Regions from separate parts of the Streptomyces sp. NPDC047315 genome, predicted to be linked through region 1. Evidence: riboswitches for the same ligand, from Rfam matches in the RefSeq annotation. Region 1 holds a riboswitch; each other region holds the start of a gene.

Region 1 (9,988 bases):
CCGGGGCGGGTCGGCACCCGGTCCAGATAGGTGGTGTAACCGACGAGGTCGTCCGCGGCGGCCAGCGCGCCCCGCGTCTCGGGGGTCAGCCACAGCGGCCCTGCGGGCCCGGTGCCCACCACGACGACCTCGCCGCACGCGCCTTCCCCGGCCGTCGGACGCTCGACGTCGACGCGGCTCGGCAGCACGGCGACGGAGAAGTACGGCACCGACTCCGGGTCCACGTCGGCGAGGGCCGCCAAACGCTCCCCCTCCATCGTCGCCCGCTCCACGTACCGGGCGTCCGCCAGCCGGCCCGCGCCTTCCAACGCACGGCGCACCGAGGGGAAGGTGCGCCCGAGCTTCATCACCACCGCCGAGTCCGTCGAAGCGAGCCGCGCCGTCAGCTCCTCCTCGGGCAGCGTGCCCGGCAGGATCGTCAGCACCTCCTCGCCCTCCGCGAGCGGGGTGCCGAGCCGGGCCGCCGCGGCGGACACCGACGTGACGCCCGGGATCACCTCGGTCTCGTACCGGTCGGCCAGCCGCTTGTGCATGTGCATGTACGACCCGTAGAAGAGTGGATCGCCCTCCGCGAGGACCGCGACGGTGCGACCGGCGTCGAGGTGCACCGCGAGCCGGGCCGCGGCCTCGGCGTAGAACTCCTCCATCGCGCCCCGGTAGCCGCCGGGATGGTCCGTGGTCTCCGTCGTGAGCGGGTAGACCAACGGCTCCTCGACGTGGTCGGCGCGCAGGTGCTTCGCCGCGATCGAGCGGGCGATGGACCGCCCGTGCCGGGCGCTGTGGTACGCGACCACGTCCGCCTCCGCGATCGCCTCGACCGCGCGCAGGGTCATCAACGAAGGGTCGCCGGGGCCCAGGCCGACGCCGTACAGCTTGCCGTTCACGCTTGTGTGCCCGCTCTCGTTCACTCTTCTTCGCTCGCGATCGCGTTGAGCGCGGCGGCGGCGATGGCGCTGCCGCCCCGACGGCCCCGCACCACCAGGTGCTCCAGCCCCGACGGGTGCGCGGCGAGGGCGTCCTTGGACTCGACGGCGCCGACGAAGCCGACGGGGACGCCGATGACCGCGGCCGGCCGCGGCGCGCCCTCCTCGATCATCTCCAGCAGCCTGAACAGCGCGGTGGGCGCGTTGCCGACGGCGACCACGGCGCCCTCCAGCCGGTCCCGCCACAGCTCCATCGCGGCGGCGCTGCGCGTGGTGCCGAACCGGGCCGCCAACTCGGGCACGGCCGGGTCGGACAGGGTGCACACCACGTCGTTGTCGGCGGGCAGCCGCTTGCGGGTCACACCGCTCGCCACCATCTGGACGTCGCAGAGGATCGGCGCCCCGGCGCGCAGGGCCTCGCGGGCGCGGGCCACCACTGCGGGCGTGTACGCGACGTCGCGCACCAGATCGACCATTCCGCAGGCGTGGATCATCCGCACCGCGACCTGGCTGACGTCGGCGGGCAGGCCCGCGAGGTCCGCCTCCGCGCGGATGGTGGCGAAGGACTGCCGGTAGATCGCGGCGCCGTCCTTCTCGTAGTCGTAGGTGGTCACGGTGTTCTTCTCGCTGCTCTCGGTCGTGGTGCGGCTCATGGGGCGATCGCCGCCAGGGCGGTGGCGAAGTGGGAAGGGTCGTCCAGTGCGGTGGTACGGGGGTCGCGGCCCTGCACCGCGGCGGTCAGCCGGTATCCGCCGTCCGGCGCGGCGACCGCGTCGATCAGATCGCCGCGCGGGCGCCCGCAGCGCCGCTCGCACCCGGACCAGTACACGGGCAGGGGTGCGCGGCCGACGGCGACCAGGGCGCGCGTGGCGTCCGCCCGTACGTCAGTACGGGACTTCGCGCACCCGGGCCGACCGACGCAGGCGCCGACGCGGAGCCAGGGGGAGGCGGGGTCGACGACGAGGCCGGCGGCCTCCAGCCGGTCCAGCGCCGTGGCCGCCTGCGGGCCGTCGAGGTCCGGCACCGGTACCACGACGCCCCGCCACGGGGTCAGCCGCAGCTCGCCGCTCGACGGGGACGCGGCGACACCGATCAACTCCCCCCACTGCGCGGCGGAGAGACGACCCAGCGGAACGTGTACGGACAGGGCCGTGCCGACGGCTCCCGGCGGGGGACCGGCGGTGTCCACCGGCTCGCGCTGCGCCGTCTTCTCGAAGTCGACTGCGCCGTCCGTCAGTCGACGGCCCACCGCGCTCGCCAACTCTTCGGCTGCCACGGCGAGTTCGTCCACCCGCCAGACCGGCGTCCCGCTCGCCGCTACGGTCGTGAGGAAAGCCTCCGCGGCCAGGACGGCCGACCGCGGCGCGTCGTCCGCGGACACCCGCAGCACCGCCCCGGTCGACCCGAGGCACAGGGCGGCCCCGCCGTCGGCCCTCGCCCGTACGGTCACGTCGGCGCCCAGCCCGGCCACGTCCCCGCGCCCGTCGTCCAGGGCGAACAGGAACCGCCCCGACAACTTGCGGGTCGCACTGCTCGCGCACAGGAACCGGTCCAGGGCCGTCAACCACGGCCGCACGTCGTGCAGACCGCGCCCGTCCAGGCCCGACAGCGGCGACGCGACGACGTTGCGCACGCGTTCGTGCCCGGGGGCGGGCAACAGCCCGGCAGCACCCAGCACCTCGGCCAACTCGGCGCCGCAGCCCTCCCGCAACCCCCGCAGCTGAACGTTCCCGCGTGACGTGAGGTGGAGGTCACCGTCCCCCAGTCGCCGGGCCGCTGCTGCCAGCGTCCGCGCCTGCGCGACGGTCACCACGCCCCCGGGGAGGCGGACCCGGGCCAGCGCGCCGTCGTCCGCGGCGTGCAGCCGCAAGGTCCCCGGGCAGGCGTCGCCACGTTCCCGCGCAGCCGTCGTGGCCTGGGGCGATGAAGGTGAGGGAGCCATGGCGGCGAGCATACCGATCGTCACACCGGTGGTACGTCCCGCCCTCGTCGCCCGGCCCTTACTATGTCTCGGGCGGACCAGCCGGTCCGCCATCGCCACGACGGCGACAGGGGAGGAAGCCCGGTGTGAATCCGGCGCGGTCCCGCCACTGTGAACCCGACCCGCAAGGGCCGGGTGAGCCAGGAACTCCCGCCGTCTGACACGCCCGGGGCGCGGACACCCCGAGGAAGGCCGACGCCGCATGATCCTGCTCCTGTCGACATCCGACACCGACCTGCTCAGCGCCCGTGCGTCCGCGGGCCCGGTGCCCTACCGCTTCGCCAATCCGGCCCGTCTCCCGCTGGACGACCTGCCCGCCCTCCTCGACGGGGTCGACCTCGTCGTCGTACGACTCCTCGGCGGCCTGCGCGCCTGGCAGGAGGGGCTCGACCTGCTGATGGCCGACGGGACGCGCCCCGTCGTCGTCCTCTCCGGCGAACAGGCCCCCGACGCCCAACTGATGGCCGCCTCCACCGTCCCCGTCGGGATCGCCGCCGAAGCCCACGCCTACCTCGCCCACGGCGGGCCGACCAACCTGGAACACCTCGCCCGTTTCCTGTCCGACACGGTCCTGCTCACCGGCCACGGCTTCGATGCTCCCGCACCGGCCCCCACCTGGGGCCCCCTGGAGCGGACCGCGCCGCCCGCCGGCGACGGCCCGAACGTCGCCGTGCTCTACTACCGCGCCCACCACATGAGCGGGAACACCGCCTTCGTCCACGCGCTGTGCGACGCCGTCGAAGCCGCCGGCGGACGGCCCCGGCCCCTGTACGTCGCCTCGCTGCGGGCCCCCGAGCCCGAGCTGATCGAAGAGCTGCGCGCCGTCGACGTCATCGTCACCACCGTCCTCGCCGCCGGCGGCACCAAGCCCGCCGACGCGTCCGCCGGCGGCGACGACGAGTCCTGGGACGCCGGCGCGCTGACCGCGCTGGACGTGCCGATCCTCCAGGCCCTGTGCCTCACCGGATCGCGCGCCGCCTGGGAGGAGAACGACGAGGGCGTCTCCCCGCTGGACGCGGCCAGCCAGATCGCCGTGCCCGAGTTCGACGGCCGACTGATCACCGTGCCGTTCTCCTTCAAGGAGATCGACGCCGACGGCCTGCCCGCGTACGTCGCCGACCCCGAGCGCGCCGCCCGCGTCGCCGGCATCGCCGTCCGCCACGCACGCCTCAGGCACATCCCGGCGGCCGACAAGCGCCTCGCCCTCGTACTGTCCGCCTACCCGACCAAGCACTCCCGCATCGGCAACGCCGTCGGCCTCGACACCCCCGCCAGCGCCGTCGCCCTGCTGCGCCGACTGCGCACCGAGGGCTACGACTTCGGCGACACGGACGTCCCCGGCCTCGCCTCGGGCGACGGCGACGAGCTGATCCGCGCGCTGATCGACGCGGGCGGACACGACCAGGACTGGCTCACCGACGAACAGCTCGCCCGCAACCCGGTCCGCATCCCCGCGGCGGACTACCGGCGCTGGTTCGCCACCTTGCCCAAGGAGCTGCGCTCGGCCGTCGAGGAGCACTGGGGCCCGGCCCCGGGCGAGATGTTCGTCGACCGCAGCGCCAACCCGGAGGGCGACATCGTCCTCGCGGCCCTGCGCTTCGGCAACCTGCTCGTGCTGATCCAGCCGCCGCGCGGCTTCGGAGAGAACCCGATCGCGATCTACCACGACCCCGACCTGCCACCCTCCCACCACTACCTGGCCGCCTACCGCTGGATCGCCGCCCCGCAGTCCGACGGCGGCTTCGGCGCCGACGCCATGGTCCACCTGGGCAAGCACGGCAACCTGGAGTGGCTGCCCGGCAAGAACGCGGGCCTGTCCGCCGCCTGCGGCCCGGACGCCGCACTCGGCGACCTGCCGCTGGTCTACCCGTTCCTCGTGAACGACCCCGGCGAGGGCACCCAGGCCAAGCGGCGCGTGCACGCCACCCTCGTCGACCACCTCGTCCCGCCGATGGCCCGCGCCGACTCCTACGGCGACATCGCCCGCCTGGAACAGCTCCTCGACGAGTACGCCCAGATCTCCTCGATGGACCCGGCGAAGCTGCCGGCCATCCGCGCCCAGATCTGGACCCTCATCCAGGCCGCCAAGCTGGACCACGACCTGGGCATGGCCGACCGCCCCGACGACGACGGCTTCGACGACTTCCTCCTCCACGTCGACGGCTGGCTGTGCGAGGTCAAGGACGCCCAGATCCGCGACGGCCTGCACGTCCTCGGCACCGCGCCCGCCGGGCCCGACCGCGTCAACCTGGTCCTCGCTATCCTGCGCGCCCGCCAGATCTGGGGCGGCGCCACCGCCCTGCCCGGCCTGCGCGAAGCCCTCGGCCTCGACGAGTCCGCCGCCACCCGTACGACCGCGGACGAAGCGGAGCAGCGGGCCCGCGACCTCGTCCAGGCGATGGAGGACGCCGGCTGGGACCCGGCCGCGGTCCCCACCGAGCACGGCGAACAGGTCGCCGCCGTCCTGGAGTTCGGCGCCCGCGAAGTCGTCCCCCGGCTCGCGGCGACCACGGACGAACTCGACCACGCCGTGCACGCCCTGGCCGGCGGCTTCGTCCCCGCCGGCCCCTCGGGCTCGCCCCTGCGCGGACTGGTCAACGTGCTGCCGACCGGCCGCAACTTCTACTCCGTCGACCCCAAGGCCGTGCCCTCCCGCCTCGCGTGGGAGACCGGACAGGCCCTCGCCGACTCCCTCGTGGAGCGCTACCGCACGGACAACGGCGAATGGCCCACCTCCGTCGGGCTCTCGCTGTGGGGCACCAGCGCGATGCGGACCGCCGGCGACGACGTCGCCGAAGCCCTCGCCCTGCTCGGCGTCCGCCCCGTCTGGGACGACGCGTCCCGCCGGGTGACCGGTCTGGAGGCCATCTCGCAGGAGGAGCTGGGCCGGCCCCGGATCGACGTCACGCTGCGCATCTCCGGCTTCTTCCGCGACGCCTTCCCGCACACCATCGGCCTGCTCGACGACGCCGTGCGGCTGGCCGCGTCCCTCGACGAGCCGGACGAGGTCAACCACGTCCGCGCCCACGTCCGGGCCGACCTGGCGGAGCACGGCGACGAACGCCGCGCCACCACCCGGATCTTCGGCTCCCGCCCCGGCACGTACGGCGCCGGCCTCCTCCAGCTCATCGACTCCCGCGACTGGCGCACCGACGCCGACCTCGCCGAGGTCTACACGGTGTGGGGCGGCTACGCCTACGGCCGGGAGTTGGACGGCCGTCCCGCGCGCGACGAGATGGAGACCGCGTACCGACGCATCGCGGTGGCGGCGAAGAACACCGACACCCGCGAACACGACATCGCCGACTCCGACGACTACTTCCAGTACCACGGCGGGATGGTCGCCACGGTCCGCGCGCTGCGCGGCACCGCGCCGGAGGCGTACATCGGCGACTCCACCCGCCCGGAGACGGTCCGCACCCGCACGCTCGTCGAGGAGACCTCCCGGGTCTTCCGCGCCCGGGTGGTGAATCCCAAGTGGATCGAGGCGATGCGCCGCCACGGCTACAAGGGTGCCTTCGAACTCGCCGCCACCGTGGACTACCTCTTCGGCTACGACGCCACGACCGGCGTGATCGCCGACTGGATGTACGACAAGCTCACCGAGACGTACGTGCTGGACCCGACGAACCGCGCGTTCCTCGAACAGGCCAACCCGTGGGCGCTGCACGGCATCGCCGAGCGGCTGCTGGAGGCGGAGTCCCGCGGGATGTGGGCGAAGCCCGACCCGGCGGTGCTGGAGGCGCTGCGCCAGGCGTACCTGGAGGCCGAGGGACAACTGGAAGACGGGGAGTAGAGCGGCGTGGAGACCGGGAACGCCGGGCGGGACCTCGGGTCCCGCCCGGCGTTCCCGTCCCTCCGAGCCCCGCCCGAAACCCGACGCCCCGTCAACTACCGCTCGTCCCAAGCGGACTTGATCGCGGACCCGGTGTCTGGAATGCGTCGTCGGATGGTCTAATTCAGGTGCTGATTCTTGAGCGTGCGCCCGTGCACGCCCACGACCACCGAGGACGGTCCCGATGAGCGGTGAAGCCCCTGTTCCCGGCCCTGTCGAGCCGATCCGACGGAGCGACCGGATCGACACCACCAGGGCGCACCCCGCCCGGGTCTATGACGTATTTCTCGGTGGTAAGGACAACTATCCGGCCGACCGGGCGGCAGCGAAGGCGGCCCTCGGGGTCGACCCGCGCGCCTATCTCACCGTCCGTCACAACCGGGACTTCCTGCGCCGCGCGGTCGTGCACGTGGCGGCGGAGCGGGGCATCCGGCAGTTCCTCGACGTCGGCACCGGGCTGCCGACCCAGGAGAACGTGCACCAGATCGCGCAGCGCATCGCCCCCGAGTCCCGGGTGGTGTACGTGGACAACGACCCGGTCGTCCTCGCGCACGCCCGCGCCCTGCTCGCCACCGGCCCCGAGGGGCGGACCGACTACATCGAGCAGGACCTGCGCGCGCCCGCCGCCATCCTCGCCGAAGCGGCGCGGACGCTCGACTTCGACCGGCCGGTGGCGCTGGTGCTCGCAGCCGTACTGCACCTGGTCGAGGGCGAGCAGGCGCACGCCGTCACCGCCGAACTGGTCGACGCCCTGCCGTCCGGCAGCGCCGTCGTCCTCAGCCACCTCACGGACGACCTCAATCCGGAGCGGATGGCGAACGTGACCGAGGAGTTCAAGCAACGGGGATTCGCCATCGTGCGGCGCACCTGTGAGGAGATCGGCCGGTTCGTCAGCACCAACGGGCTGGAGCTGGTCGAACCCGGGATCGTCCCCGTCCACCACTGGCGGCCGGACCACGCGGCCGACAGCGCGATGGTCCAGGCGCCCGAACCGGACTACCTGGACGGCCTCGAAGACATCGACAAGATCAAGTATCTGGACATCCGGGACGTCACGGACGCCGACATCGGCATCTACGGACTCGTGGCCCACAAGCCCTGACCGACCGACGCCCCTCGCGGCGACCCCGCTCCGCCCCCTCGTCCGTCGACACCGACGGACGGCGGGGCGGTGTTCGTTCCGGACCTCAGCGCGCAGTTGCGAGCCTGCGGTGGACGTCCTCCACCAGATGGGCCATGGACACCTGGAAGACCTCCCCTTGGTGGCCGCCCAGGAACGAGGTGTGCCCGAACACCTCCAGCACGACCAGGCCGTGCATGCGCCCCCAGGCGTTCAACAGCAGGTGCACCCCGGACGGTGGGAGCGCACCGAGGCCGTCCGGCGACAGCTGCCCCAGATGCGCGCGCATCTCCGGTGAGGCCGTGGGCATGTCGGCGGCTGCCAACTGCTCCATCGAGTAGCCGGCGAACAGCTCCCGTTGGAAGATCCCGCTCATCCGCTGCACGGCCTGGGTGGTGGGGCCGCCGGGCGGCGCCGCGTAACCGCGCAGCGGTGAACCGAAGATGAGCTGGAACCGCTCGGGATGGTCGATGGCCCACCGGCGGTATCCCTCGGCCGCGTGCACCAACCGCGGCACGGACGGGTCCTCGTGCGCGCGGTCGACGGCGAACTGCACCGCGTCGGCCAGGTCCTCGAACGCCCGGGTGACCAACGCGGTGATGAGGTCGTCCCGGCTCGCGAAGTAGTGGTACAGCGCCTGCACGGTCATGCCGAGATCGCGGGCGACCGCGCGCAGGGACAGGGCGTGCGGCCCGTGTTCGACGATGTGGCGCTCGGCGGCGCCGAGGATCTCCTGGGTGGCGACGGCCCGGCGCCGCTCGCGCAGCGTGGGCACGGTCGTGGTGGCGTCGGCGGGGGACATGCCACGACCGTACGACGGTCCGCCCCGTGCTGTCAGCGGAAGCCCGACATCCGTGAAGAAAATCTAACACTGCCAAATCCTCCACCGTCTCACTACGGTCGTCGCAGTGACGAGGAGCGCGGACGCGCGATCCCCTCCCGTCCCAAGTGCGCTTCCGTCCACCCCTGTTGGGTGCAGTCCGGCCCGTACGCGGCCCGCCCTTCGCGGTCGCCGCCCGGCCCGGGACAAGGGGCGCCACTTCCTCACCGTCCTCACCCCGGACAGCACAAAAGGAGATCGTGCGTGTTTGAACGCATAGCCGAACTGACGATCCGTCGGTCCAAGCCGGTGCTCGTCGTCGCAGCCCTGCTGGTGGTGCTGATGGGCGCCGTGGGAGCCGGCGCGTTCGGCAAACTGGCAGGAGGCGGCTTCGACGACCCGGCCGCCGAGTCCACCCGGGCCGGGCAGGTGATCGACGAGAAGTTCGGCGGGGAGACGAACCTGGTCCTGCTGGCCCGCGCCGCGGAAGGCCGCGTCGACGACCCCGCAGCGCAGCGCAGCGGCCGGGACCTGGTGGCCGCCCTCAAGGAGGAACCGGGCCTGAGCAACGTCGTCTCGTACTGGGACACCCAGAACCCCGCCCTGCGCTCGGAGGACGGCCGCGAGGCCATGGTCCTCCTCCACGTGAAGGGCGACGAGAAGGAACAACAGGAGGCGGTGGACAAGCTCGTCGACACCCACGCCGGCGCGCGCGAGGACGGGCTCACCGTCCGGGCCGGCGGCGCCGCCGCCGTCAGCAGCGACCTGTCGACGCAGGTGGGCAAGGACCTCCTGCTGGCCGAGGCGATCGCCGTACCGCTGACGCTCCTGCTGCTCCTGGTCGTCTTCGGCAGCGTCGTCGCCGCCCTGCTGCCGCTGCTCATCGGCGTCGTCGCGGTCGCCGGCACCTTTGCCGTGCTCGCCGTCCTCGGCGGCGTCACGGACGTCTCCACCTTCGCCGTCAACCTGACGACGGCGCTGGGCCTCGGCCTCGGCATCGACTACGCGCTGCTGATGGTCAACCGGTTCCGGGAACAGCTCGGCGCGGGCTTCGACGTGGACGAGGCCGTACGGCACACCGTGCGCACCGCGGGCCGTACGGTCGCCTTCTCCGCCGCGACGGTGGCCGTCGCACTCGCCGCCCTGCTGGTCTTCCCGCAGTACTTCCTGCGGACGTTCGCCTACGCCGGGGTCGCCGTCGTCCTCATCGCCGCCGTCAGCACCCTGTTCGTGATGCCGGCCGTGCTGAACGTGCTGGGGCACCGGGTCAACAACGGACGCGTGCCGCTGCCGAAGCCGGCGTCCGCCG
Region 2 (9,988 bases), on a different contig from region 1:
ATCGTGATGGGCGGCGGCGTCGGCGTCTCCGCGCACGGCAGCGTCCGGATCGTCACCGAACGCTCCCGGGTCGCCATGCCCGAGACCGGGATCGGCTTCGTCCCCGACGTCGGCGGCAGCCACCTCCTCGCGCTCGCCCCCGGAGAGCTGGGCACCCACCTGGCGCTGAGCGGGGCGCAGATCGGGCCCGGCGACGCCCTGCTGTGCGGGCTCGCCGACCATTACGTGCACTCCGACTCGCTCCCGACGCTCCTCGCAGACCTCGCCGAGCTGCCCGTACGCGACGCCCTCACCCGACACGTCCAGTCGGCGCCCCCGGGCGAGTTGGCCGCCCGGCGCGGGTGGATCGACGCCTGCTACGCCGCGGACACCGTCGAGGAGGTCGTCGGTCGACTCCAGGCCCACGGCGACCTCGCCGCCAAGGAGGCGGCAGACACCCTGCTCGCCAAGTCACCCACCGCGCTCAAGGTCACCCTGGCCGCCGTGCGGCGCGCCCGCCGGCTCGGCTCCTTGGAGGCCGTCCTCGACCAGGAGTACCGGGTGTCCTGCGCCGCGCTGTCCACCCCCGACCTGGTCGAAGGCGTCCGCGCCCAGGTCATCGACAAGGACCGCAACCCCCGTTGGTCCCCGGCCGCCCTCGCCGAGGTGTCGGATGCGGACGTGGAGCGGTTCTTCACCCCGCTCGGCGAGGACGAACTCGGCCTCGCCGACCACGGCACGTCACGGGCCGGGTGCCCCGGCCCGTGACCGCCCTGGTTCAGGAGACGGGCAGCTCGCCGCGGACGGCGCGGGCCGCGGCGACGAGGTTCTCCAAGGAGGAACGCGTCTCGGGCCAACCACGGGTCTTCAGACCGCAGTCGGGGTTGACCCACAGGCGTTCGGCGGGGATCGCCTTCAGCCCGGTGCGCAGCAGCGCGGCGGCTTCCTCGGCGCTCGGCACTCGGGGGGAGTGGATGTCCCAGACGCCGGGGCCGGCCTCCCGCGGATAGCCGTGGGAGGCGAGTTCCCGGGCCACCTGCATGTGGGAGCGGGTGGCTTCGAGGCTGATGACGTCGGCGTCGAGGTCGTCGATGGCCTGGACGATGTCCCCGAACTCGGCGTAGCACATGTGGGTGTGGATCTGGGTGCCCGGGGTGACGCCGCTGGTGGTGAGCCGGAACGCCTCGGTGGCCCAGGCCAGGTAGGCGTGCCGGTCCTCGGCGCGCAGCGGCAGGGTCTCGCGCAGCGCCGGCTCGTCGACCTGGATGACGGACGTCCCCGCCGCTTCGAGGTCGTCGACCTCGTCGCGCAGCGCGAGCGCGACCTGTCGGGCGGTGTCGCCGAGCGGCTGGTCGTCGCGGACGAAGGACCAGGCGAGCATCGTCACCGGGCCCGTCAGCATCCCCTTGACGGGGCGGTCGGTGAGCGACTGGGCGTACGTCGTCCAGCGCACGGTCATCGGGTCGGGGCGGGAGACGTCACCGGCGAGGATCGGCGGCCGGACGTAACGGGTGCCGTACGACTGCACCCAGCCGTGCTGGGTGGCCAGATAGCCGGTGAGCTGCTCGGCGAAGTACTGGACCATGTCGTTGCGCTCGGGTTCGCCGTGGACCAGGACGTCGAGCCCGGTCTTCTCCTGGAAGGAGAGCACCTCGCGGATCTCGTTGCGGATGCGCTCCTCGTAACCGGCGGTGTCGATCCGGCCGGCCCGCAGGTCGGCCCGGGCCAACCGCAGTTCGTCGGTCTGCGGGAACGAGCCGATGGTGGTGGTCGGCAGCAGCGGCAGCCCGAGGCGTTCGCGCTGCGCCACCGTCCGCTCGCCGTAGGGCCGGGAGCGTCGGGCGTCCGCGTCGGTGACGGCTTCGGCGCGGGCGCGGACGTCGGGGTCGCGGGTGATGGGCGAGGTGGCGCGGGAGGAGCGGGCGGCGCGGTTGGCGGAGAGTTCGCCTTCGATGGCCGCGGTGCCGCGGGTCAGGCCCTTGGTGAGGGTGACGATCTCGGTGGTCTTCTGCCGGGCGAAGGAGAGCCAGCGCAGGATCTGCGGATCGACGTCCCGCTCCAGAGCGGCGTCCAAGGGGACGTGCAGCAGGGAGGAGGACGCGCCAACGTCCACCCGGTCCGCCAGCCCGAGCAACGTGCCCAGCGTGGCCAGGGACTTGGAGAGGTCGTTGACCCAGATGTTGCGGCCGTTGACGACGCCGGCGATCAGGCGCTTGCCGGGCAGGCCGCCGGCGGCGGCGAGGGCGTCGAGGTTGGCCGCGGCGTTCTCGGTGAAGTCGAGGGCGAGTCCGTCGATCGGTGCCTTGGCGAGGACGGGCAGGGCGTCGCCGAGCTGGTCGAAGTAGGAGGCGACCAGCAGCTTCGGGCGGTCGGTCAGCGTGCCGAGGACCCGATAGGCGCGGCTCGCCGCGTTCAGCTCGGCCGGGGAGCGGTCCTCGACGAGCGCCGGCTCGTCGAGCTGCACCCACTCGGCGCCGGCCGCCTTCAGCTCCGCGAGGACCTGTGCGTAGACGGGCAGGAGCCGGTCGAGGAGGGTGAGGGGTTCGAAGTCCGCGGCCACCCCGGGGGCGGGCTTGGCGAGCAGCAGATAGGTGACGGGTCCGACGAGGACGGGCCGGGCCGTGAGCCCGAGCGTGAGGGCCTCCGTGAGCTCACCGACCTGCTTGGTCGCGTCGGTGGTGAAGACGGTGTCCGGTCCCAGCTCCGGGACCAGGTAGTGGTAGTTGGTGTCGAACCACTTCGTCATCTCCAGCGGGGCGACGTCCTGGGTGCCCCGGGCCATCGCGAAGTACCCGTCGAGCGCGCTCTGAGCGACGGCCGCCCGGTGGCGTTCGGGGACGGCGCCGACCATGACGGTGGTGTCGAGGACGTGGTCGTAGTACGAGAAGTCCCCGGTGGGGACCTCGTCGATGCCGGCTTGCGCCAGCTCCTGCCAGTTGCTGCGGCGCACCTCGGCGGCGGTGGCCCGGAGGGCTTCGGCGGTGACGCGGCCCTTCCAGTAGCCCTCGATCGCCTTCTTCAACTCCCGGCCCCGGCCCTGGCGGGGGTAGCCGTACACGGTGGCCCGTGCTGCCGCGGCTGCGGACTTCGCTGTCACGGAGATCTCCTTCGCGAGATGAATCCCTGAGTTCCCGGTGACCGGGTACGGGGACGCGAAGGGTGACACCAGCGGCGGACGGTCCACGCGCGACATGTGCGCGGTCGTTCGCTTCAGCTGTGTACGCCGACCCGCCCACGAGGTCACCGAGATGGCCGCATGCGGAACCGGTCCGCGTACGGGCAACGGGCAGGTCTTCGGACTCGCGGGCACGCCTGCCGGAACCTCCGGCGGACACCTACTGGCCGTCGCTTCCCAGACCCCTCGGGCCCAGTGCGTATGACGGCGGTCGTTCCCGCTCACCGCTGCGGGGCAGTCCCGGATTCCCACCGGGTTCCCTCTTGCGACGCACCCGCCTGGCGGACGGGACGAACCAGCTGCACCGGTCACCCTAAGCGGCAATTCCCGAAGGGGTCCGCATGTCGTCCATCATCCGGACAGTGGGATGAGACACGCGGTCGAGGTGTGTGAAGGGGCAGGGGGCGGGGTAGCCCGTGGTCGCACACGCGCGGCCCGGGCCGCTGCGACGGTGGGGCCGAGGCGGCCCGGCATCGGGGCGAGGGCGTGCCCGGGCGCTTCCGCGGCTCCCCGCGGGCTGAAATCCGGGTGACGCCAGGAGCGGTCGTCTGGGATAACAGCCGCAGATGCCGGCTACTCCGTGAGGCTTCCCGTGACGATCACCTGGCGCAGACTCGACGAATCCGACTTCCCTCGGCTCCGGCAATGGCTCCTGCAGCCGCACGTCGCGCGCTGGTGGAACCACGAGACGTCGCCGGAAGCGGTCGCACGCGACTTCGGGCCGGCGGCCCGGGGCGAGGAGCCGTCGGAGGACCTCCTCGTCGCCGTCGACGGAACCCCGGTCGCTCTGGTGCAGCGGTGCTGGGTCGCGGACTATCCGCAGTACCTCGGCGACCTGGCGTCCCAGGCCGAGGTGCCCGAGCAGGCGATGACCCTGGACTATCTGATCGGTGACCTTGAGCTGACCGGCCGGGGGCTCGGTACGCGGATCGTCCGGGCCGTCGTCGCGGCCACCTGGACGGATCACCCGGACGCGAAGAGCATCGTCGTGCCCGTCCACGCGGCCAACCGGGCCTCCTGGCGCATGTTGGAGAAGGCCGGGCTCCACCGCTACGCCGAAGCGTTGTTGGAGCCCGACAATCCCGCCGACGACCGCGAGCACTTCGTCTATCGAATCGACCGACCGACCGGCTGAACCGCCCTGGCGTCATTTCGCGCGACGCCCCCTGCGACCGGTCGGATTACGCGTGGTGTGGCTCTTGAGCAACCCGTCAGTGCTGCTTCATGCTCCGGACGATCCATTTCCGGTACTGCGCCACGTCGGTGAAGGAGGAGAGGGCGTACGTGCTGGTGCGGCCACCGGACGACACGACCCCGGCGAGCCGCCAGCCGTCGCCGGACTTGATGACCAGCGGGCCGCCGGAATCACCGGGCCCGCTTCCGCGGAACCTGTCGTCCTCGAAGCGGAGTTTGTCGGTGACCTTCTGGCGCAGGGGCAATTGGAGTTCCTGAAGCTTCTCCGGTTCGCAGAAGTCGACCTCACACGCGTTTCCCCAGCCCAAGAGCCGTGCCGGTGTACCGGTCGGCGGCGTCTTCGCGTTGAGCTTGGCGGGCCGGTTGGGCACCGGCTTGTCCAGCTTGAGCAGGGCGAGGTCGGGCCCCGCGAACGCGCCGTCGGGCGTGATGTTGGCGTCGGGGTGCTTGATGACCTGCTGGACCTTGGCGACCGTGCCACCCGTGCCGGTGGTGAGGCTGCCGATCCGAATCCGTATGTCGTCCTTCGCGATGCCGCTTCCGACGCAGTGAAATGCCGTCAGGACCCATGCGCTGTCGATCAGCGTGCCGCCGCAGAACGCGCCGTCCTTCGTCTGGAGGGAGGCCATCCAGGATTCTGGCGCGGGAGCGTCGGACCCTCCGACGACGGCCTGCGCCGGAGTCGCGAGGGCTACCACCCCGGCAAGTGCCGCAAGGGAGCCGACGATTGCAGGACGCCGGCCCGTCCGGTTCTCGATGAGCTTCATGCAAACCCTTCTCTCTGGTGACGCACAGGGCCCTTCCGCGGGTGCGTTGGATGCGCGGTCGGGCCGGTCTCCGTTCTATCCGGGACGGGGATTTCGTCGCCTTATCCGATCGTGCAAACGCTGCGGAAATGCGCGCTGCGATAGGAAGGAGCCATGCGGGTACTGGTGGTGGAGGACGAGGAGTTCCTGGCGCGGATGGTCGCCGAGGGGCTGCGGCGCGACGCGATCGCGGTGGACGTGGCGCACGACGGGACGCAGGCGCTGGCGAAGCTCGACTCCGGCGGCTACGAAGTGGTGGTCCTGGACCGCGACCTGCCCGGGGTCCACGGGGACGACGTGTGCCGATGGGTGGTCGAGCGTCGGCTGCTGACCCGTGTGCTGATGCTCACTGCCTCCGGCGCCGTGCACGAGCGGATCGCGGGACTGGCGCTCGGGGCCGACGACTACCTGCCCAAGCCCTTCGACCACGCCGAGCTGTTGGCCCGGGTCCTCGCCCTGGGGCGCCGTGCGCACCCCGCTCTGCCGCCGGTGATCGAGCACCGCGGCCTCGTCCTGGACACCGCCCGCCGCCAGGCCAGCCGGCACGGACGGCTCCTCTCCCTGACCCGCAAGGAGTTCGGCGTGCTGGAGGTGCTGCTTCAGGCGAGCGGCGCCGTGGTGAGCAACGAAGACCTGATCGAGCAGGTCTGGGAGGAGAGGACCAGCTACCGCACCAACGCGATACGGATCACCGTCAGCAAGCTCCGCGCCAAACTCGGCGCCCCGACGGTCATCGACACCGTCCCCGGCCTCGGCTACCGCATCTCCCGCGGGCCCCGGGGAGGGCAGGCCCAGTGATCGTACGCCTGCCGTGACGGTTGCCGCGGTGGTCGCCGCGTACGCTCCGCGGCCCGACCGCCTCGGCCGTGCCGCCCCCTTCGTCGGCGGCGGCTTCGGCGCCGGTCTGCGCGTGTGGCCGCACGTCGTCCTCGCCGTGCTGGCCGCCCGGGAGGTCAGGCGCCCGGTCAAGCTCGTCCTGACCCGACCCGAGATGATCACCTCGGTGGGACACCGACCCGACAGCGTCCAGCGGATCAAGATCGGCGCCACGCGCGCCGGCGACCTCGTCGCCATCGAGCACCACGGCACGTCCTCCGCGGCCATGGAGGACGCGGACTACGAACCCGTATCCCACGGATCCGCCGTCTCCTACGCCTGCCCCAACGTGCTCACCCGCGACCGACATCGGCACCGGCACGTACACCGTGATGACCCAACTCGTCGTTGAACTGCTGGGCCTGGGCGTCGACCGGGTCCGCTTCGACCTCGGCGACTCCGACATGCCGTACGCGCCCCAGGCGGGCGGTTCGGGTCTCACCGGCGCCCTGGGCAACGCCGTCGACACCGCCTGTCGCCGACTGGTGCAGGAGTTCTTGGACGTGGCCGCCGCCGATGCCGACTCTCCGCTGCGCGGCGCGGCGCTCGACGACGTCACCGTCGCCGACGGACGCATCCACCGCGTCCGGGACCCGGCGCAGGGGGAGTCCTTCGCGGACGTCCTGGCCCGCCACGGACTGGAGGAGCTCAGCGCCGACGGCCGGAGCACGCCTCCGCAGCCGGAAGGGCTCGGCATGGCCGCCGCGGGCGCCTTCGGGGCGAAGTTCGTCGAGGTGCGCATCGACCCCGCCCTCGGCCTGCTGCGCGTGGCGCGGGTGGTGTCCGCGATCGACGGCGGACGGATCCTCAACGAGAAGACCGCCACCAGCCAGATCGTCGGCGGCACGGTGGGCGGCATCAGCCAGGCCCTGTTCGAGGAGACCGTCACCGACCGGGGACCGGACGCATCGCCAACGCCACCTTCGGTGACTACCTCATGCCCGTCAACGCGGACGTCCCCGACATGGACGTGATCTTCGTCGGCGGGCCCGACCGTGCGACTGCCGTCGGCACCAAGGGCGTCGGCGAGGTCGGGCTGGTCGGGCTCGCCGCGGCCATCGGCAACGCCGTCCGCCACGCCACGGGCCGACGCGTCCGCTCCCTGCCCATCACGATCGAACAGCTCATGTTCTGACCGCTGACCGCTGACCGCTGACCGCTGACCGCTGACCGCTGACCGCTGAACGCCGAACGCCGAACGCCGAACTCTGTACGACGAGGGACCGTCGCCGCGGTGCAACAGCCCCACGGAGAATCCCATGTTGGACATGGCCGACGACCTGCACCGCTGGGTCGGGCAGGGCCACGACTTCGCCGTGGAGACCGTGGTGCAGGTCAGCGGTAGCGCGCCCCGTGATCCCGGCGCAGGCCTAGCCGTGAACGGCGAGGCCACGGCCGTCGGCTCGATCTCCGGCGGGTGCGTCGCAGGGGCGGTGTACGAGCTGTGCCAACGGGCACTCAAGGACGGCCGGCCCGTGCTGGAGCGCTTCGGCTACAGCGACGAGAGCGTGTTCGCCGCCGGCCGACCTGCGGAGGCGTCATCGACGTGCTCGTGGCGCCGGTACGGGCCGGTGAACCGGTGCGAGCCGTACTCACCGCGGCGCGCTCCCGCGTGCACTCGGGCGAACCGGTCGCACTGGCCGCGTCGTCGCCTGCCCGCCCGAACTGATGGGGCACGGCCTGCTCGTACGGCCCGACGGATCGTTCGAGGGCACCCTGGGCGAGTTGGCCCCGCTCACCCGCACCGCGGCGGCGAAGGCGCGGGCCATGCTCGACGCGGGGCGCACCGGCACGCTCGTGGTGGAGGGCGAGGGGGCGTACCGCGGCCGGCCGCTCACGCTGCTCGTCGAGTCCAGCGCACCGCCGCCCCGTCTGATCGTCTTCGGCGCCGTCGACGTCGCAGCGGCGTTGGCGCGATTGGGCAAGTGCCTCGGATTCCACGTCACCGTGTGCGACGCACGGCCGGTGTTCGCGACTCGGGCCCGCTTCCCGGCGGCGGACGAGGTCGTCACCGCCTGGCCGCACCGCTATCTGGAGACCACCGAGGTGGACGCCCGCACGGTGTTGTGCGTCCTCACGCACGACGCCAAGTTCGACGTGCCGCTGCTGGAGCGCGCGCTGCGGCTGCCGGTCGCGTACGTCGGGGCCATGGGGTCGCGGCGCACCCACCGGGACCGCCTCAAGCGGCTGCGCGAGATCGGGATGACGGACCGTGAGGTGGGCCGACTGCACTCGCCGATCGGGCTGCACCTCGGCGCCCGCACCCCCGAGGAGACGGCCGTGTCGATAGTGGCGGAGGTCGTCGCCTAACGCCACGGGGGCACGGGCCTGCCGCTGACCGGCACGCGCCTGCCCATCCACGGCACGGGGAGTGCGCCGCCGGCCGTCTCCCGGACCGCGCTGAGGGTCGGCGCGGGGCGACCCCGAGCAGGTCGATCGCCCTCAGGCAGTGGCCCTCGGCCGCCGCTCCCGCGCTGAGGACGGCACGCGAGCCCAGCAAGATCCGTCAGAAGCCCCCTGGGGCTCCCCGAGCCGTGGTGATCGCTCCGGAGGCCCGATTTTCGGCACATTTCACGCTCCGGGTTGCCGATACCGGCAACCCGGGAGTGGTTTCGTCGTCGCAGGTCACCCGGTGTGCCATCGCCTCAGGGCGCCCGTGAGGCGTGACCGATCGGTGGATCCGTTTTCAAATCTTGAGCACAAATTGCACACATCCCCTCTCCATGCTGGCTGCGATGGTCTAGATTGACCGTGCTTCCGACGTCGGGGACGGCCAACAGTCGCGTTCCCCGGCACCGGACGTGGGGGTGATCAATTCAGGAAGCCCGAGCGGGGGCCTGGGGTGCGGGGAGCGTCCGAGGCTTCGACGGGCTTTCGTGCACCGCGCTGGCAGGACGTGCGTGTCCGCTGTCGCCAGCGCGGGTCGTTCAAGTAGCGCTGCAAGAGCGGAATCGTCATGCGCGGGGGAGCGGGGGCCTCCCGAGGGGAGCAACAGCGCGGTGCGGGGGGGGCGGGGGCCTCCCGGGGGGAGGAACAGTGTCGGGCGAACACGTCGAACTGCTGATGGCCTGGGGGGGTCTGTGGAGCAGGGGGGATTAGTCAACCCGTTCACGTCGGCGCACGGGCGGCTGGCGAACGGGGCAATCAGTCAGGGCGCGATCGACTGGGAGGAGCGGTACCGCCGTACCGTGATCGCCAGCGATACCGTCACCACCGCCTTCGTGGTGGCCGCGATAGGCAACTTCTTCGGGGCCCGCGATGCGGCCAACTGGCACGAGAAGTGGGGGATCCTCGCCTTCGGCACCGAGTTACTGGTGCTGGGAGCGCTGGCCGTGAGCCGGTCGTGGGGACCGGCGGTGCTCGGGCAGGGCGCCGAGGAGTTCCGTCGCCTCGGACGCGCCCTGTTCGCGGCGGCCGTCGTGCTCGCGCTCGGCGGGATCGCCCTCACCTCGCGCAACATCAAACTCTGGATCTTCGTCGCGATTCCCGCGATCGCGCTGGTCACCATGACCGGGCGGTATCTGCTCCGCCTCTGGCTGCACAAACAGCGGAACGAGGGGCGGTGCCTAAGACCGGTGCTCGCGGCCGGCAGCCTCGCCACCGTGAGCGACCTGATCACCCGGGCCCGCAAGTTCCCGCACCTCGGCTGGCGCGTGGACGCCGTGTGCACGACGGACGGCCTCGGACTCGACGGTGACCGACTGGACGGAGTGCCGGTCGTCGGCCGACTCGCCGACGTCGCCGACCACGTCCGCCGCGACGGCTACCGCGTCGTCGCGGTGACACCGGATCCGCACTGGTCACCGGACCGGCTGCAACGGCTGGCCTGGAACCTCGAAGGCAGCGACGCCGAGATGGTCGTGGCCCCGGTCCTGATGGAGGTCGCCGGCCCGCGGCTGCACGTCGACGCGGTGCTGGGGATCCCCCTGCTGAGGGTCAGCATGCCGACCTTCACCGG
Region 3 (9,988 bases), on a different contig from region 1:
TGGTTGGTCGGCTCGTCCAGGAGCAGGGTGTCGGCGTCCGAGAAGAGGATCCGCGCCAACTCCACGCGGCGGCGCTGGCCGCCGGAGAGGGTGTGCAGCGGCTGGCCGAGGACGCGGTCGGGCAGTCCGAGGGCGGCGGCGATGGTGGCGGCCTCGGCCTCGGCGGCGTATCCGCCCTTGGTGAGGAACTCCGTCTCCAGGCGCTCGTACCGCTTCATCGCCTTCTCGCGGGTGGCGCCCTTGCCGTTCGCCATCCGGTCCTCGTTCTCCCGCATCTTGCGCAGCACGGAGTCCAGGCCGCGGGCGGAGAGGATGCGGTCGCGGGCGAGGGTGTCGAGGTCGCCGGTGCGCGGGTCCTGCGGGAGGTAGCCGACCTCGCCGGAGCGGGCGATGGCGCCGCCGGCGGGCATGCCCTCGCCGGCGAGGCACTTGGTGAGGGTGGTCTTGCCGGCGCCGTTGCGGCCGACCAGGCCGATGCGGTCGCCCTTGGCGACGCGGAAGGTGGCGGACTCGATGAGGACGCGTGCGCCGGCGCGCAACTCGATGCCGGAAGCGGTGATCACGGACAGACTCCAGGACAGCTGTGTCGAACGGCGGAAGGGTGGGCGGGAGGGGCCGCGGGGGCGCGTCTCCGGGACGCGCCCTAAGGCTTCGACGCCGTCTATTGCGCAAGGAGAATGGCCATGGAGGCCAGTCTAACGGGGGCGTGCAAGTGGTTTTGTTCCCCGCGCGTCACCTGGTGCGGGGCCCGGCACGGGGTCGGTGCCGCGGGACCGGGGCCCCGCGGCACGCCTCAGGCTCCGCCGGTGTGGACCTGGAAGGCCGCGCGTCGCAGCGCCTTGGCGAGCGCCGGGTCCGGGTGGGCGGCGGCCAGCGCGACCAGGACCTGCACGGTGCGCGGGTGGCCGCCGGAGCGGACCTCGCTCAGCAGCGCCGGGACGGTCCCTTGGACCGCGGAGTCCAGATGGCGCAGCAGCAGTTGCGGCTCCCCGTGGTCGGCGACGGCGGCGGCGGTGTCCACCCACAGCCAGGTCGCCTCGGCGCGCGTGAGGACGTCCTGGGCGTCCTCGGCGTCCATCCCCTCGTACTCGGCGAGCCAGAGCAGGGCGTACGGGCGCAGGGACGGTTCGGTGGCCGCGGCGCGCACCTCGGGCTCGGCGGGGGCGCCGACGACCCGCAGCGCCTCGAAGGCGAGCCCCCGCAGCAGGGCGTCCTCGCCGCGGGCGACGGTCAGCAGCTCGGCGACGGAGCTGGCGACCGTACGGGCGGCGAGCCACGCGCGGTACTCGGCGCGGGCGGGGCCGGGGGTGAGGCGGGCGCAGCCGCGCAGCATGTCCTCGGCCGGCTGCTCGATGTTCCCGGCCGGGCTCTGGGCCGCGACGCAGATCTGCTCCAGCTTGACCCAGACCGCCCAGTTGCCGAGGGGGGTGAGGGTGGCGGAGCGGCCCCGGTCGAGGGTGAGCGCGCCGACCGCGGCCATCCCGTCCAGGGCCCAGTCGAGCAGCCCGGCGACGGGGAGGGCTTCGGCGGGCGGGGGCGCCGTGCGCTCCGCGGGGTCGTCCGGCAGCAGGCAGCGCTCCTCGCGCAGCTCGGCGACCCGCTGCTCCAGCATGTCGAGCAGGGTGGTCACGGAGACCGGCCCGGCGGAGAGCTGGAGCAGGGAGAGCAGCTGGGGAATGGCCTCGACGACCTCGGCGACCGCGGTGGTGGCCACGTCGTCGGGGGCGGGGTGCGCCAGCGACCAGGCGTCGAAGAGGGCGACCCAGCCGCGCAGCACGGCCATGTCGTCGCGGTCCCAGGCGCGCAGCCGCCAGCCGGGGCGCACGGTGTCGCCGTGGAGTTCGACGAGCCCGGCGAGGCGGGCCCTGTCCCAGTCCGCGCGCACCTGGAGGCGGGTCAACTCCAGTGCGGCGGCGGCGCGTTCCTCGGCGGCTGCGGTGAGCGGGGCGGTGCCCGCGTCGCCGTCGACGGCCGCCCAGCGGGCGATGCGCACGGCGTCGACGAGCAGTCGCCGGGCCTGTCGGGCGAGTTCTGCGGGGGGCGGGGTGCCCTCCGGTGGACGCGGCGCGGGCCGGGTGCGCCGGGTGGTCACGGCCCTGCGTGCACTGGCCAGCGGTCGCGGGCGGACAAGACGGAGTCTGGAGTTGCGCGCCAATTGCTCATCAGGCTTTCGGGACGTCACGGGGAGCAGTCTTCCCGTTGACGGCCCGAAAGCCCAAACGGAACCGGATGGACGGCCCTTCGGCCGTGGTGGTGCGGGGCGCGGGGGGTTACGCGGAAGGGCGGGCCGGGCGCTCGCCGCGGACCCGTCGCGCGGGCTCGCCCCAGGGCTCGCCGCGGGGGCTCACATCAAAGGGGTGAGGAAGCGGCGGAGTGCTTCCTCGTAACGGGCGGGGTCGGTGTTCCACATGGCTGCGTGTGGTGCGTTGAGGACGGTCTGGAGGGTGACCAGGTCCGGGCGGGCGGCGGCGAGTTCCCGTGAGGGGCCCCAGGGGGCGAGGGTGTCGTCGGGGCCGTGGAAGAGCAGGGTGGGGACGGTGATGACGGGCGCCACGGCGGCCACCGGGTGCGGCTCGGCGTACAGCCCGGCGCGGGCGCGGGCCGTCCGCACCACCAGCGGCACCAGGGGTCCCGGGGTGTGCCGCGCCCGGGCCAGCGCGCGCAGGGTGGCCTCCTGGTCGAGGACCGGGGAGTCGAGGACGAGTCCGGTGACGTGGCCGCGCAGGGCGGAGTCGGCCGCCGCGCGCAGGACCATGGCGGCGCCGGTGGACCAGCCGTACAGGACGACGTGCCGGGCGCCGCCGCGGACGGCGAAGCGCAGGGCGGCGTCGACGTCGCGCCACTCCCGGTCCCCGAGGTGGTTGAGCCCGTCGGGGGGCCGGGGCCCGTCGGGGTCGCCGCGGTAGCCGAGGCCGAGCACCGGCAGGCTCCTGCGGTGCAGGAACGGCAGCAGGTTCATGGGGTGCTCGCGGGTGGCGCCGAGGCCGTGCACGGCGATCACCCAGGTGTCCCGGACGCCGGGGACGAACCAGGACGGGAGCGGGCCGAGTTCGCCGGGGACGGTGACGTCCCGGTGGTCGATGCCGAGGGCTTCGGCGGGGGTGCCGACGTGCAGCCGGGGCGTCATGCGAACCCGGGTGCCCGGGGTGAGGCTGCCGCGGCCGACCCGTTCGAGCCGGCGCACCACGGTGTCGGGAGAGTTCGACAGGCCGTCGAGCACGGGGCCGGCGATCGCGTCGACGTCCGCGCCGGTGAGGCCGTACGTGCCGGGGCGGCGGGACGCGAGGCTGCGGGTGAGCGTCACCTGGCCGGCGGCGGTGGCGTGCACGGTGAGTCGGGGTTCGCCGGGCGGGGTCGGCCCGGGGCTGGCGCGGAGCGTCGCGTCGCTCGCGTACCGGGCAGCCGCCGCCACGGCCACGCCGACGCCTGTCAGGAGGGTGACGGCTGCCGCCGCCGCTGTTGCCGGGCGCACCGTTCCAGTGTCGGCACCCCGGCGGCGGCCTGCCAGCCGGCGCCACCCGCCCGGGTCGCGCCGACCGACCGGCGGGGAGGTTCAGGGGCGCTGCCCGTAGCCCTTGAAGCGGGTGGCGGCCTCGGCGAGCTGGGCGGGGGTGAGCAGGGAGGGGGTGCGGCCGGGGACGCCGGACGCAGCCAGCCACAGCTGGCACATCCACTCCAGCTGGGCGGTGCGGTCGTACGCCTGGTCGAGGGTGTCGCCCAGGGTCACGGTGCCGTGGTTCTGGAGCAGGCAGGCGGCGCGCCCGTCGAGGGCGGTCAGGGCGTGCGCGGCGAGTTCGTCCGATCCGTAGGGGGCGTACGGGGCGACGCGGACGGGTCCGCCGACCTCCGCGGCCATGTAGTGGATCGGCGGCAGCTCCGGGACGAGGGTGGAGACGGCGGTGGCGTGCACGGCGTGGGTGTGGACCACGGCGCGGCCGGCGCCGGACCGGTGCACCGCGAGGTGCAGGGAGAGTTCACTGGTGGGCGCGAGGGAGCCGATGACCTGGCGGCCGTCGAGGTCGACGGCGACCACGTCGCGGTCGGTGAGCCGGTCGTAGGGCACTCCGCTCGGGGTGACGAGCACGAGCGGGCCGACCCGGGCGGACACGTTGCCGGAGGTGCCGACGACCAGGCCGTCGGCGGAGCTGCGGCAGGCGGTGGCCACGAGGGCGCGCCAGGTGTGTTCGATCTCGTCGTAGGACGTCCGTTCGGTCATGTGCCGATCCTGTCAGCCGCTGCCGCGGTCGCCCAGAGGGACCCGTGATGCATATCACCACAAAGTCAGAGGAAAGCGGCGGGAGATCGACGAGAGATCGACGCCGCAGGGTCGGCCGCCCAGCGGCGCGGGGCCGCGGACGGCCGGGAGGGCGGCGGCGGGGTGGGTCCGCACCCCGGACGACACACAAACGGAATCATTAGAACCGCTTGGAGACACCGTGAGTCCCGCCCCAGTTCACCTTCCGTTCACCCAGGTTACTTACGTTCGGCGAGCCACTGACGTCCATAGATTGCCTGGGTAAATGGAACACATCACGCTGCTGCTCGCGATCGTGATCGTGACAGCTCTCGTGTTCGATTTCACGAACGGTTTCCACGACACCGCCAACGCGATGGCGACCACCATCTCGACCGGCGCCATGAAGCCCAAGACCGCGGTGGCCATGTCCGCCGTGCTCAACCTCGTCGGCGCGTTCCTGTCGGTGGAGGTCGCCAAGACCATCTCCAGCGGCATAGTCGACGAATCAGGCATCACCCCAGAAGTCATCTTCGCCGCGCTCGTCGGCGCCATCCTCTGGAACCTGCTGACCTGGCTGGTCGGTCTGCCGTCCAGTTCGTCGCACGCCCTGATGGGCGGCCTGGTGGGCGCGACCGTCGCGTCCGTCGGCTTCGACGCCGTCAACAGCGGCACGGTCATCACCAAGGTCCTGATCCCGGCCGTCGCGGCGCCGCTCGTCGCCGGCATCGCCGCGATGCTGGCCACCCGACTGACGTACAAGATCGGCCGCAACACGGACGCCAAGGGCACCGAGAAGGGCTACAAGGCGGGTCAGATCGCCTCGGCCGGCCTGGTCTCCCTGGCCCACGGCACCAACGACGCCCAGAAGACGATGGGCATCATCACCCTGGCCCTGGTCGCCAGCGACGTCCTCGACCCCGGCTCGAACCCCCCGCTGTGGGTCATCGTCTCCGCGGGCGTGGCCATCGCCCTCGGCACGTACCTCGGTGGCTGGCGCATCATCCGCACCATGGGCAAGGGCCTGACCGACCTCCAGCCGCAGCAGGGCTTCGCCGCCCAGACCAGCGCGGCGACGGTCATCCTGGCCTCCTCGAACCTCGGTTTCTCCCTCTCCACCACGCACTCCTGCTCCGGCGCCGTCATGGGTGCGGGCCTGGGCCGCAAGGGCGGCGTGGTCCGCTGGTCGACCGCCACCCGGATGTTCGTGGCCTGGGGTCTGACCCTGCCGGCCGCCGCGCTGGTCGCCGCCGCCTCCGAGTTCGTGACCAAGCAGGGTGACTGGGGCGTGGCCGTGGTCGCGGTCTTCCTGGTCGCCTCCAGCGCCGCGATCTGGGTGATCTCCCGCCGCCAGGTCGTCGACCACACCAACGTCAACGACGTCGACGAGCAGGCCGACGGCGCCGCTGCACAGAGCGCCGACGAGCCCGCCGGCGTCGTCACCAACGCCATCGCGGCCGTCACCCCGCCGCCGGCCGGCGGCATGGGCGCCACGGACGGCGCCGACCTCACGAAGACCATCCCGGCCTCCGCCGCCTCCGCCACGTCCTCGACGTCGGAGAACGGCCCGGCCAGCCCGGCTGCGGTGTAAGGACAGAGCAACATGAAAATCGACTGGGAAGCCCTCGGTTCCGTCTTCGGCGTGAGCCTCGTCGCCACCGTCGCCCTCGTCGGCCTCTTCTCGCTGGGCGTGGTGATGCTCAGCAAGCAGGAGACCGCGAGCGCCTCGGGCGGTGGCTCCGGAGTGCTGACGCGCACCGGTGCGTACGCCTGCTTCGCGCTCTGCGCGGTGGCCGTGGCCTACGGCATCTATCTCATCGTCGACTGACCGGCCGATCCGGCCGCAGCACCGCGCCACGACGGGCCGGGTCGTACGTCCTCGCTGGACGTACGACCCGGCCCGTCGTGGTGCGTACGGCTCCGTCGCAGGTCAAGGGCAAGTTGACGGCCCTTCTCACCCCGTGGTGGACTGCCGGGGCCATTACGGCGGCAGCAGAGGAAGTCCGGTGCGAATCCGGCGCGGTCCCGCCACTGTCACCGGGGAGCCCTCCCCGGGAGCCAGGAACTCTCGCCGCCGATCACGTCGAACCAGGGCGCGGACACCCTGAGTGAGGACATGCGACATGCGCGGCTGCGGCTTCGTACCTGCTCTGCACGCACCGGGAAGAGCACCGGGGCGCGCCCCGCGCCCGCTGCTCCCCCGCGGACGGCGCGACCCGCGGCCCTGCGGCCCGACGGCCGGCTGAACCGTGCGGCCCGACCGTGTCTTCGCGTACGGCGCCGCCACCGGCGTCCTCGGTGACCTGCTGTTCGGCGATCCGCGCCGGGGACACCCCGTCGCCGCCTTCGGCCGGGCCGCAGGCGCCGTGGAGCGCACCTTGTGGCGTGACCACCGCGGGTGGGGCGCGCTGCACACCGCCGTGTGCGCCGGGGGCGCCGTCGGCGCCGCGGCGCTCGTCGCGCACGGGGCGCGCCGTCACTCCGCCGCGTCCCTCGCCCTGACCGCCGCCGCCACCTGGGCCGTGGTCGGGGGCACGTCGCTGGGGCGGGAGGCGCGCACCGTCGGGGACGCGCTGGCGGCCGGCGACCTCGCCGCCGCCCGGGCGCGGCTGCCGCACCTGTGCGGCCGGGATCCGCACTCCCTGTCCGAGCAGCAGATCGCACGCGCGGTGGTGGAGTCGGTCGCCGAGAACACCTCCGACGCCGTGGTGGGGGCCCTGGTGTGGGGCGCGCTCGCCGGCGTGCCCGGTCTGGTGGGCTTCCGTGCGGTGAACACCCTCGACGCGATGGTGGGCCACAAATCGCCGCGGCACCGCCGGTTCGGCTGGGCCTCGGCGCGCCTGGACGACGTCGTCGGCTGGCCGGGGGCGCGGCTGACGGCCGCCCTCGCGGTGGTCGCCGGGGACGACCCGCGCGCGGCGGTACGTGCCTGGCGGGCCGATGCGCACCGCCATCCGAGCCCGAACGCGGGCCCCGTGGAGGCGTCGTTCGCGGGCGCGCTCGGAGTGCGGCTCGGCGGCACGCTGTCGTACGGCGGCCGGACGGAGCACCGGGCGGTGCTCAACGGCGCCGCCCGCCCGGTCGCGGTCACCGACGTGGCGCGCGCGGTGCGGCTGTCGCGGCGCGTCGGCGTGCTGGCGCTGGGCACGAGCGTGGCCGCGCGGCTGCTGGCCGGCCGACTGGCCCGTACGCAGGTGCCGGTACGACTTCGGAAGGGGCGGGCCATATGAGCGGTCAGCGACGCGGCGGCGGACTGCTCGTCGCAGGTACGACGTCCGACGCGGGCAAGAGCGTGGTGACCGCGGGGATCTGCCGCTGGCTGACCCGCCAGGGCGTGAAGGTGGCCCCCTTCAAGGGCCAGAACATGTCCCTCAACTCGTACGTGACGCGCGACGGCGCCGAGATCGGGCGGGCCCAGGCCATGCAGGCGCAGGCCGCCCGGGTGGAGCCGACCGCGCTGATGAACCCGGTGCTGCTCAAGCCCGGCAGCGACCGCACCAGCCAGGTGGTCCTGCTGGGCCGCCCGGTCGGGGAGATGAGCGCCCGCGGCTTCTTCGGCTCGGGGACCCCGGCCGCCGGCGGCGGCCGAGCGGCGCTGCTGTCCACGGTCGTGGAGTGCCTGGAGGAGTTGCGGAGCACGTACGACGCCGTGATCTGCGAGGGCGCCGGCAGCCCCGCGGAGATCAACCTGCGGCGCACGGACATCGTGAACATGGGCGTGGCGCGCGCCGCGGAGCTGCCGGTGCTCGTCGTCGGCGACATCGACCGGGGCGGCGTGTTCGCGTCCTTCTTCGGCACCACGGCGCTGCTCGACGCGGCGGACCAGCGCCTGGTCGCCGGGTACCTGGTCAACAAGTTCCGCGGTGACGTGAGCCTGCTGCGGCCGGGCCTCGACATGCTCGAAGGGATCACCGGGCGCCGCTCGTACGGCGTCCTGCCGTACGCGCACGGGCTCGGCATCGACGAGGAGGACGGCCTGCGGGTGTCGCTGCGCGGCGCCGTGCGCGAGTCGGTGGTGGCTCCCCCGGTCGGCGACGAGGTGCTGCGGGTGGCGGTGTGCGCCGTGCCCCTGATGTCCAACTTCACCGACGTGGACGCGCTCGCGGCCGAGCCGGGCGTGGTGGTGCGGTTCGTGGACCGGCCGGAGGAGCTGGTGGACGCGGACCTGGTCGTCGTCCCCGGTACCCGGGGCACGGTCCGGGCACTGGCGTGGCTACGGGAGCGCGGCCTCGCCGACGCGCTCGTGCGGCGGGCCGCCGAGGGCCGCCCGGTGCTCGGGATCTGCGGCGGCTTCCAGCTCCTGGGCGAGCACGTCGAGGACGACGTGGAGTCCCGCGCGGGCGAGGTCGCCGGACTCGGGCTGCTGCCGGTGCGGGTGCGGTTCGCGACGGACAAGACGCTGGCCCGGCCGACCGGTTCGGCGCTCGGGGAGCCGGTGGAGGGGTACGAGATCCACCACGGCGTCGCCGAGGTGCTGGGCGGCGAGGCGTTCTTGGACGGCTGCCGGGTGGGGGCGGTGTGGGGCACGCACTGGCACGGCTCGCTGGAGAGCGACGGCTTCCGCCGCGGCTTCTTGCGGCGGGTCGCACAGGCGGCGGGCCGGCGCTTCGTGCCGGCGCCGGACACGTCGTTCGCGGCGCTGCGCGAGGAACAGCTGGACCGCCTGGGCGACCTGATCGCGGAACACGCGGACACCGACGCGCTGTGGCGCCTGATCGAAGGCGGCGCCCCTCCGAACCTCCCCTTCGTCCCACCGGGCCACCCGGGCGCCCCGGGAACGCCGTCATGAAGGCCGGGCCGAATCCCCACCTCCCTCCGACCTCCGGTCGCGGTCGCGGTCGCGCCGTGGCAAACACTCAACGTTTGCGTCCGCGGCCCGGTGGTGGGCTTGTCGCGCAGTTCCGCCCCCTACGCCCTGAAGGCGTGGGGGTGCCCCCACCTATGCCCAGAGGGCGTGGGGGGCGGAACTGCGCGAACAACCGCAGACAGCCCGCAGCCGAGCGACCACCGCAACCACAACGGACCCCACCCCGCGAGCCGGAGGCACCCGCATGAGCCGCACCCCGTATCCGTTCACCGCCCTCGTCGGGCAGGACGACCTCCGGCTCGCGCTGCTTCTGAACGCGGTGTCGCCGCGCGTCGGCGGCGTCCTCGTCCGGGGTGAGAAGGGCACCGCCAAGTCCACCGCCGTGCGCGCGCTCTCCGCGCTGCTGCCCGGCATCGCCGTCGTCGCCGGCTGCCGCTTCTCCTGCGACCCCGCCGCCCCGGACGCCGACTGCCCCGACGGCCCGCACGAGCCGGGCCCCGGCGCGGTGCGGGCCGCGCGGATGGTGGAGTTGCCCGTCGGCGCGTCCGAGGACCGGCTGGTGGGTGCGCTGGACATCGAGCGCGCGCTCGCGGAGGGCGTGAAGTCCTTCGAGCCGGGGCTCCTCGCGGACGCGCACCGCGGCATCCTCTACGTCGACGAGGTGAACCTGCTCCACGACCACCTGGTGGACGTGCTGTTGGACGCCGCCGCGATGGGTGCCTCGTACGTGGAGCGGGAGGGCGTGTCCGTACGGCACGCGGCCCGGTTCCTGCTGGTCGGGACGATGAACCCGGAAGAGGGCGAGCTGCGCCCGCAGTTGCTGGACCGGTTCGGGCTCACCGTGGAGGTCGCGGCGTCCCGCGAGCCCGACCAGCGGGTCGAGGTGGTGCGGCGCCGGCTCGCGTACGACGACGACCCGGTGGCGTTCGCCGCCGAGTGGGCCGCGG

What was found. A riboswitch is a leader RNA that binds a small molecule or an ion and turns the genes downstream of it on or off. The one in region 1 is predicted to bind cobalamin.
Region 2: linked by a shared signal. The riboswitch ahead of metE (5-methyltetrahydropteroyltriglutamate--homocysteine S-methyltransferase) and the one ahead of cobN (cobaltochelatase subunit CobN) in region 1 are both predicted to bind cobalamin.
Region 3: linked by a shared signal. The riboswitch ahead of ABZ842_RS18200 (cobalamin biosynthesis protein) and the one ahead of cobN (cobaltochelatase subunit CobN) in region 1 are both predicted to bind cobalamin.

What each region holds. Positions count from the first base shown of each region.
Region 1 covers NZ_JBEYTZ010000063.1:11,482-21,469, forward strand. Annotated here, with positions in the region: gene ABZ842_RS37555 (precorrin-2 C(20)-methyltransferase) at 1-884, opposite strand, end outside; gene ABZ842_RS37560 (precorrin-8X methylmutase) at 905-1,576, opposite strand; gene cobG (precorrin-3B synthase) at 1,573-2,877, opposite strand; cobalamin riboswitch at 2,946-3,065, shown strand; gene cobN (cobaltochelatase subunit CobN) at 3,107-6,700, shown strand; gene ABZ842_RS37575 (SAM-dependent methyltransferase) at 6,924-7,841, shown strand; gene ABZ842_RS37580 (TetR/AcrR family transcriptional regulator) at 7,927-8,661, opposite strand; gene ABZ842_RS37585 (MMPL family transporter) at 8,944-9,988, shown strand, end outside.
Region 2 covers NZ_JBEYTZ010000033.1:59,360-69,347, reverse strand. Annotated here, with positions in the region: gene ABZ842_RS30885 (enoyl-CoA hydratase/isomerase family protein) at 1-747, shown strand, start outside; gene metE (5-methyltetrahydropteroyltriglutamate--homocysteine S-methyltransferase) at 758-3,076, opposite strand; cobalamin riboswitch at 3,247-3,447, opposite strand; gene ABZ842_RS30875 (GNAT family N-acetyltransferase) at 3,747-4,289, shown strand; gene ABZ842_RS30870 (serine protease) at 4,366-5,115, opposite strand; gene ABZ842_RS30865 (response regulator transcription factor) at 5,269-5,952, shown strand; gene ABZ842_RS30860 (molybdopterin cofactor-binding domain-containing protein) at 5,966-6,382, shown strand; gene ABZ842_RS30855 (molybdopterin cofactor-binding domain-containing protein) at 6,363-7,004, shown strand; gene ABZ842_RS30850 (hypothetical protein) at 6,968-7,165, shown strand; partial or broken gene ABZ842_RS30845 (XdhC/CoxI family protein) at 7,290-8,508, shown strand; gene ABZ842_RS30840 (sugar transferase) at 9,111-9,988, shown strand, end outside.
Region 3 covers NZ_JBEYTZ010000014.1:51,212-61,199, forward strand. Annotated here, with positions in the region: gene ABZ842_RS18170 (ABC-F family ATP-binding cassette domain-containing protein) at 1-563, opposite strand, end outside; gene ABZ842_RS18175 (hypothetical protein) at 794-2,092, opposite strand; gene ABZ842_RS18180 (hypothetical protein) at 2,345-3,472, opposite strand; gene ABZ842_RS18185 (class II aldolase/adducin family protein) at 3,554-4,216, opposite strand; gene ABZ842_RS18190 (inorganic phosphate transporter) at 4,521-5,825, shown strand; gene ABZ842_RS18195 (hypothetical protein) at 5,838-6,062, shown strand; cobalamin riboswitch at 6,191-6,322, shown strand; gene ABZ842_RS18200 (cobalamin biosynthesis protein) at 6,484-7,464, shown strand; gene ABZ842_RS18205 (cobyric acid synthase) at 7,461-9,023, shown strand; gene ABZ842_RS18210 (putative cobaltochelatase) at 9,286-9,988, shown strand, end outside.